2 regions of the Bacillus sp. D386 genome follow, and region 1 is predicted to be linked to the other one. Evidence: riboswitches for the same ligand, from Rfam matches in the RefSeq annotation. Region 1 holds a riboswitch; the other holds the start of a gene.
What was found. A riboswitch is a leader RNA that binds a small molecule or an ion and turns the genes downstream of it on or off. The one in region 1 is predicted to bind glycine.

Region 1 (4,236 bases):
TAACGAAGAGAGCGAAGAATTAAGTGTGGATGAAAACTTTGAGAACTATGAAGGGGATGCTGATCCTTGGTTCAATGGGCAATCAACTGTTTATAAGAAAAAAGGAGATGGGTATGATTTTCAAATGACTTTAAATTATCCGTATGAGGAGCTTAAAGAGAATTACACTCTGCCACTCACAATCCATTCTATAAACGGAGTTGATGGAGACTGGAGATTCTCGATTCCAATTTCACAAGAAAAGAATAAAGCTACCGCAATAGATTACACAAAAAACTATCCGAATGAAAATGTTCAAATTAAAGTAAATGAATTGCTCTTTGGCAGAATATCCTCGACTGTTATGTTTGAAACAAACACAGAGTATGAGAAGGATGAGATATACATATGGAAGGCAACTGACCATAAAGGGAAAGAGTTGGATATTGGAAACAGTGTAAGATTTAATAAGGGGATAGATGGAGAAGTACGTGAATTTAGACGATCTACAATAGGGAATTTAAATCAAGATGTTAAAACCATCACGTTCTATCCACATCTAGAACGATCAGAACCTTTAGCGGAGAAGGATTTAGCGACCGGTACTTCCTTTACATTGGAAAGTCAACGTTCAAATAAGGCAATCCGAGTTAACAGTATTAAACATGAGCAGGATAAATTGATTGTTGATTATCAAGTACTTGGATTTCCTAAGAGTCTTAAGGGAGAGAACTATGATCGTTTACTGCATAATTTAGGTTATCAGTTTAATATAATAGACCCACGGATTGATTTGGATGATGATTGGCCATTTTATATACATCGGAATCATGTTGAAGTCCTTAATAAAGATACAATGCATTTTCAATCAGTATTTGATTTAAGTGGAGAAGTTGTGTATGAAGGGGATATGGTTCAAAAAATCACCAATTTTGAAATGGATCATGCCATTCTGCAATTTGATTTTAACTCATTTTTAGATACAGTGGAGCTTGAGCCTTTCACAGTAAAAATACCTCAGAAGAAAGAGCAACTTGAGAATCATAAATAAAGGAAATAGTTTATTGAAACTATTTTGCTCAATTCGGTACCGAGCTGTACTAAGTTTTCATTCAACCATAGAATACTATAGAAAAAAATGCACTCCAATTGTTAAGTGTAATCTAACAACTGGAGTGCATTATTATTTTTGCTTTTGCTCTATTATCATAATCTCTTCTTTTTATGATAGTTATATAAAATGAACAATAAGACAAACCATAATGGTGTAAGCAGCATTGCTAAGCGTGTTTCCGCAGCAATGAGCATTACAATCAGTATGAAAGCAAACATACCTAGGATTACATAATTTATAGCTGGTGTTAATGGAGCTTTGAATGTAGATTTAGCTCTTAAATCAGGTCTTGTTTTTACATATTTGATATGCGAGATTAAAATAATGCTCCATACCCAAATGAAACAGATGGCGCTGATTGTTGTGACGATTGTAAAGGCCTGCTCTGGTATCAGCTTGCTAAGCAGTGCACCGACAGAAACTACAATAGTAGAAGTTAATAATGCATTGCTCGGTACATGGTGTTTATTTAATTTGCCAAGTTTTTTTGGTGCTTCATTATGATTGCTTAAGTTGTACATTATCCGGCTGGTTGAGAATAAACCGCTGTTTGCAGCAGAGGCTGCCGATGTTAATACAACAAAGTTGATAATACCTGCCGCCATTGGAATCCCGATTAAGGCGAAGACACCTACAAATGGGCTGCTTGTCGCACTTAATTGATCCCAAGGATTGATGCATAAAATAACAAATAAGGCACCTACATAAAACAGTAAAATCCGTACCGGTATTTTGTTGATAGCAGATGGAATGTTTTTTCGTGGATTAGCTGTTTCAGCAGCAGATACACCAATAAGTTCAACTCCGACGAAGGAGAAGACAACCATTTGCAGTGATAGTAAGAACCCTGATATTCCATTCGGGAACATGCCGCCATGATTCCAAAGGTTAGAAACAGAAACAGTTCCGCTATCTGTTTCAAATCCAATCACAAGCAGTACGATTCCTACGACAATTAGTGCAACAATAGTGACGACTTTAATAATCGCAAACCAGAATTCCAACTCACCAAACAGTTTGACGGTTAATAGATTTAATCCTAATAGAATTACTAAACAGATGATGGCAGGCACCCATTGCGGGATATCAAACCAGTATTGTGTATATAAACCAACAGCGATAATATCAGCCATGGCTGTCATAATCCAGCAGAACCAATACGTCCAGCCAGTCACAAATCCAGCCCATGGACCCAAATATTCAGCTGCGAAATCGATAAATGATGTATGATTTGTATTGGATAAAAGTAATTCACCCAGTGCTCTCATAACAAAAAATAGAGCTACTCCGATAATCAGATAAGAAAATAAGATGGATGGACCGGCTAAATGAATGGATTTTCCGGAGCCTAAAAATAAGCCGGTTCCAATTGTGCCCCCAATTGCTATTAATTGTACATGACGATTTTTTAAATCCCTTTTTAACTCTTGCTTAGCCAAGTTGCATGCCCCCGTTTAATCTTAGATGTCTAAAACAGGCACCTAGTAAAATAGATATTTATCATTTTTCTCGCTTGATTTAGATACTATGTCTCACCTCACTATTGATATTGGAAAATAAAAAAAGAGATTGGTTGTCTCCAATCTCTAAAAGGGCAAGAATAACAAAAATCGTTACCATTCTGTCCTTTTGCCTGAGATTGTGAATCCTTCGGCGCTGTATAAATACAGTCTCTCCAGAAGCTGCTCCCGCCATAGTTTTATCCACAGCGATCAAAGCGTGCTATATTAAATTATCAATTATCAGAGTATGTTACCTTATTAACATAATTCTGAAAAAATGTTATGGAAAAAATGCTATCACTAAATTATTATGTTGTCAAACTAAGTACATGTAATTAAATGATTTGTTGAAGCATATGGAAGAGACCAAGATTTACTTGAAATATATTTAACCCATATGCTTTTGAACAATCAATTAATGATACTAAACAAGCTTCAGTTCTGATAAACCATTACAATAAGTATTAAATAGTAAAGAAAGGTACTAGGTCTCTCTCTTTTTTTGTTTACTAATTTAAACATCTTGAGGAGTATTCCTTCAGATATATAAGCATGGCAGTGAGGTTAAGGGGAAGGCCAGAATCGAAAGCTCTCTTTTTCATGTTTATCTTAGCAGTAGCACAATTCATTCTGAAAAAAAGACCAAATCCATAAGGGATTTGGTCTTTAATCTACATTATTAAAAGGCAAATTCAAATTTAGAGTTCATCCGCTATCCCCAGCAGGATAATACCGAAGATAACAACTGCGATGATCATGTATTGTTTTTTAGTCAGCTTCTCTTTTAGGAAGATTCGTGACAGGATAATTGAAAAGATACTGTAAGAAGCAATCAATGGTGCTGCGATAATTGCATAGCCTGATGCCATGGCAAATACGTAGAAAAATTGACCAATCGTTTCCAAAATAGCAGCTATCCCTTTATCGCGCTCTTTAAATACATGGAAGGATTCCTTCTTAATAAAGCGAAGATAGATAAAACATACGGCAGCGCATAGGAAAAAGGTATATTCATACGCAAGCAAAGCTGAATTTTCGCTGATTAAATTCAATTCATCCAGATAGATGGCATCCGCAAATGTAGCAAGTCCATCAATAATGCAATATAAAATTGGGAAGATAATAGCCAAGAAACCAATTTGGTATTTTTTATCGATATGCTCAGAATTCAGTCGACGAGCTTCATCTTCTGCTCTTTTTTCCAGAACGGCTATCCCCACAATCCCAAGAGTGATGATGATAATCCCAAGTACTTCAATGATACTTAGCTCATGAGTGAAAAAGATGAAGAGCAGAATGCTTGTTACGACACCTGAGGAATTCTGTATTGGTGAGGCGATAGACAATTCAATATAGCGCAAACCAATATACCCAAATGCCATGGAAAGGATGTATAAAGAAGATACTGGTAAATAATGAATCATCTCCATTGGATTGAACTGTATATCTTTTATAATCATATAGGCTGTTGCATGAATTCCCATGACAAGACCAACCATGATGATAATTTTAATATGGCTGTACTTGTCATTGCTGTCTGATCCCTTTTTATAAAATAGGTCAGCACCACCCCATGCTAAAGCTGTTAGTAGTGAAAAAATAAACCACATAACGATTCTCCTTGTTGAAGTTTAATAAGCT
Region 2 (4,236 bases), on a different contig from region 1:
TTCTTTGTTCCAGTCGCATCGGATTCCAAGGTAAATCAAAGTTTATAATATGATGGCAAAACTGCAGGTTAATTCCTTCTCCACCTGCTTCTGTAGCAATTAAGACTTGTGCTTGTTTTTCGAACAGTTCTTTCATCCAGTCCTTCTTACTACGTTTAAATCCGCCGCGGAATGGAACAGAAGTGATTCCATTTTGCTTAAGAAACCACTGCAAATATAATTGCGTGGCTCGATACTCGGTAAAAATGATAACCTTATCTTTTATAGAATGAATCAATTCAAGCGCTTTTTTCGCTTTTGAATTGCAATCAACCAGTTCGACCAGGTTGATAAGGTTATGTATGGCTTCCTTAAAGCTTAGTCCGGCATCCGGGTTTCGATCGAGCATATTTTTTAACGTAAAGTAGACGGCTTCCCTGCTGCTGCATGCCTCACGCTGAAGGATTAAAGAAGAAAATGTACTCCCGATACCCTCCGGCAATTCTTTCCTAAATGAAGAAACTCCATCATATAGATCCTGTTCCTTTTCGGTGAAATCTATAAAAATTGTTTCAACCTTTCTTTTTGTCCACTCAATGCCGGTATCCTGGCGTTTATTTCGAATCATCACCATATTAACCAATTCTTTTAAATAAGCATCATCCTTTAATGAACGTTTCTTAGCAGAAAAGCGTTCATTAAATTTGGCATAGCTTCCTAAATGCCCTGGCTTAAGCAATGATACAAGATAAAAAATTTCTTCTAGCTTGTTTTGAATAGGGGTTGCCGTTAACAGTAGACAGAACTTTCTCTGGACTTTTTGTACAAACTCATAGTTTTTGGTTTTATTGTTTTTTAACTTGTGAGCCTCATCTATGATGACAATGTCATAGGTTTGTTCGAGTATGGCAGAACGATGAGGCTCTCGTTTAGCAGTATCTATGGAAGTGATTATACATTCAGAATCCCACCCATACCCCTTTCTGTATATGACAGCTGGTATGTGAAACTTCTGATTAAGCTCCTGTGCCCATTGAGATACGAGAGAGGCTGGGACTAGTATTAGTATTTTGCTTGCCAGGCCCCGAATCATATATTCCTTTAAGATCAGACCGGCCTCTATTGTTTTACCAAGACCTACTTCATCAGCTAATATGGCTTTACCATTCATTCTTTCAATGACTTCGGTAGCAGCTTCGAGCTGATGGGTTAAAGGTGTAAATCCTGATAAATGCTTTGGTGCAAGGAGGCCGTTGAAATCTGGAATCAGATTATGCTTTTCGGCATCCAATCCGAGTTTAAAAAGGGAGTAGCTGCACCAGGGGCCATCCTCCATAATCTTTTCCTCAAGCTCCTTTTCCCAATCTTCATCAAAATAGACCTTTGGTGTTAAACTCAATGTGAATCCCAACTTTCTTTATTTAAGCTAGTTAGATAAATGCTTGATTGTAATTTAACTAAATTCAATAGAATTCTCTTACCTTATATAGGTATAGGTGGTGTCATTAATTTCTAAACAATAGTAGGAGTTTAATCTCCGGCTAAAATCTGATTAAATGCTTTATGCGGATGGCAGAAAATTATAAGGAATTTATTCAGTGACGCCTAAACAATTTTTTTGCCCCAATAAAGCTGAGGTGTTACTGATATTTTTTTAGTTTCCAATCATTCATCGAGATAACGTAAATGTTGCCACCTGATAATTGTTGATGGTAGGATATAAATGTAAGACTATTTAGAAAACGGCTTATCTCTTGCTTTTTGTTTAGTATGACCAATTTACATAATTATATGAGCGAATGAAGGCAAGGGGAGAGACCGTATTTGCGGCACCGAAGGAGCAAATGGTGAATCCATGAATCTCTCAGGTACAGAGACTCTTGCTGGACGCATCTCTGGAGAGCGCTTCCTTTATTGTGAAGCCACCCAAGAGGAAACGCCGAAGTACGTTACCCGGCGGTAAACTTTCAGGTATCAGGACAGAGCCCCCCTAATAAGGGAGGTTTCTGTCCTTTTTTTCGTGGATCGCTGAAGGATATATCGCTTCGGTCAAATGTGGAAAAGCGGCGTTTTACTTAATAAGTTAACAAGCAATCATTTAAATGGCATAACAAGCAAGAGAATCCGTATAAAACGAATATTTTAGGAGGGTAAGGATGGGAGAATTAAAGCAGACTCCGCTGATCAGTGTGTACAGGGAGTACGGAGGAAAAACAATTGATTTTGGCGGCTGGGAATTGCCTGTCCAATTTTCGGGCATTAAACAGGAGCATGAATCAGTGCGTACAAAAGCAGGCCTCTTTGATGTATCACATATGGGCGAATTCATGATTAAGGGTGCTGGGTCTTTACCATTTTTGCAGCTGATGATGACCAACGATGTCAGTAAGCTGAAAACGGGCCGGGCACAGTATACTGCTATGTGCTATGAGAATGGCGGAACGGTTGATGACCTGATTATTTATAAAAAAGGTGAAGATGATTATTTGTTAGTTGTGAACGCATCTAATATTGATAAAGATTTTGAGTGGTTAAAAAAGCATGCGAGCGAAGATGTAGAACTAAAAAATATATCGGAACAAATAGGGCAATTGGCATTACAGGGACCGCTTGCAGCTGATATATTACAGAACCTTGCAGAGGAAGTAGATCTCAATACCATTGGTTTCTTTGCTTTTCGTGAAGATGTCATGATAAATGGCATTAGTGTACTTGTTTCAAGAACTGGCTACACCGGTGAAGATGGATTTGAATTGTACTGTAAGAGCGAAGATACAGTGAAGCTTTGGAAAGATCTTTTAGAATTCGGTAAGGATAAGGGATTGGTTCCATGTGGACTTGGGGCAAGAGATACGCTTCGGTTTGAAGCAAAACTTCCTTTATATGGCCAAGAGTTATCTCCAGAGATTACACCTATCGAAGCGGGGATTGGGTTCGCTGTAAAAACCGATAAAGAACATTTTATTGGTAAGGAAGTTTTAAAGGAACAGAAGGAAAATAGCGCCCCTAGAAAGCTTGTCGGAATCGAAATGATTGACCGCGGTATTCCGAGACATGGGTACCCGGTTTTCGTTAAGGATGAAAACATCGGGGAAGTGACCACTGGAACACAATCCCCAACCTTAAAGAAAAACGTAGGCCTTGTCCTGATTAATGTAGAATTCGCTAACCTTGATGAGGTAGTCGAGGTTGAGATACGGGGAAAAAGATTAAAGGCGAAAATTGTTAGTACTCCATTTTATAAACGCACTCAGGCAGGAGGAGTAAAAAAATGAAGCATCGTTATTTACCAATGACAGAGCAGGATACTGAACAGATGTTAACAGCGATTGGTGTAGAATCAATCGATGACTTATTTTCTGATATACCTGAAAAAGTAAGGTTTAAGGGTGAATACAAGCTAAAAAAAGCAAAGTCTGAATCAGCACTTCTGAAAGAATTAACTGAGCTGGCCGAGAAAAATGCCAATCTCAGGACCCATAGTTCTTTTCTTGGAGCGGGAGTATATGACCATTACATGCCAGTCATCGTTGATCACGTTATCTCAAGATCAGAGTTTTATACCGCTTATACACCGTATCAACCGGAGATTTCCCAGGGAGAATTGCAGGCTATTTTTGAATTTCAAACGATGATTTGTGAACTGACCGGAATGGATGTGGCGAACTCCTCCATGTATGATGGGGGAACTGCTCTGGCCGAGGCAGCCATGCTCTCAGCAGGACATACACGTCGTAAGAAACTGCTTGTTTCAGAGACAGTGCACCCGGAATCACGGGCTGTTTTATCCACTTATGCAAAAGGCCAATATCTTGAGCTTGAAGTTGTCCCCTGTAAAAATGGAGTGACGGATACAGAACAATTGGCGGGTATGATGACTGATGAGGTAGCTGGTTTTATTACTCAATATCCAAACTTCTTTGGCCGAATCGAAAACTTAGCTGAAATTGAACAAATTGTTCATGAACATAAAGGAATGTTAATTGTTTCAAGTAACCCACTTTCACTTGGTGTCTTGAAACCGCCGGGTGATTTTGGTGCAGATATTGTCATAGGGGATGCACAGCCGTTCGGAATCCCGGCTGCATTTGGCGGACCTCATTGCGGATATTTTGCAGTTACTTCTAAGCTGATAAGAAAAGTACCTGGACGTTTGGTTGGCCAAACGGTTGATGAGGATGGGAAGCGTGGGTTTGTATTAACCTTGCAGGCGAGGGAACAGCATATTCGTCGCGATAAAGCGACCTCGAATATTTG

Region 2: another riboswitch for glycine. It lies ahead of gcvT (glycine cleavage system aminomethyltransferase GcvT); the one in region 1 lies ahead of FHY45_RS17935 (amino acid permease).

The regions. Positions count from the first base shown of each region.
Region 1 covers NZ_VEMV01000006.1:123,811-128,046, reverse strand. The annotation lists gene FHY45_RS17940 (DUF4179 domain-containing protein) at 1-1,030, shown strand, start outside; gene FHY45_RS17935 (amino acid permease) at 1,186-2,532, opposite strand; glycine riboswitch at 2,705-2,782, opposite strand; gene FHY45_RS17930 (DMT family transporter) at 3,294-4,205, opposite strand.
Region 2 covers NZ_VEMV01000005.1:279,616-283,851, reverse strand. The annotation lists gene FHY45_RS16290 (DEAD/DEAH box helicase) at 1-1,315, opposite strand, end outside; glycine riboswitch at 1,779-1,869, shown strand; glycine riboswitch at 1,873-1,964, shown strand; gene gcvT (glycine cleavage system aminomethyltransferase GcvT) at 2,136-3,254, shown strand; gene gcvPA (aminomethyl-transferring glycine dehydrogenase subunit GcvPA) at 3,251-4,236, shown strand, end outside.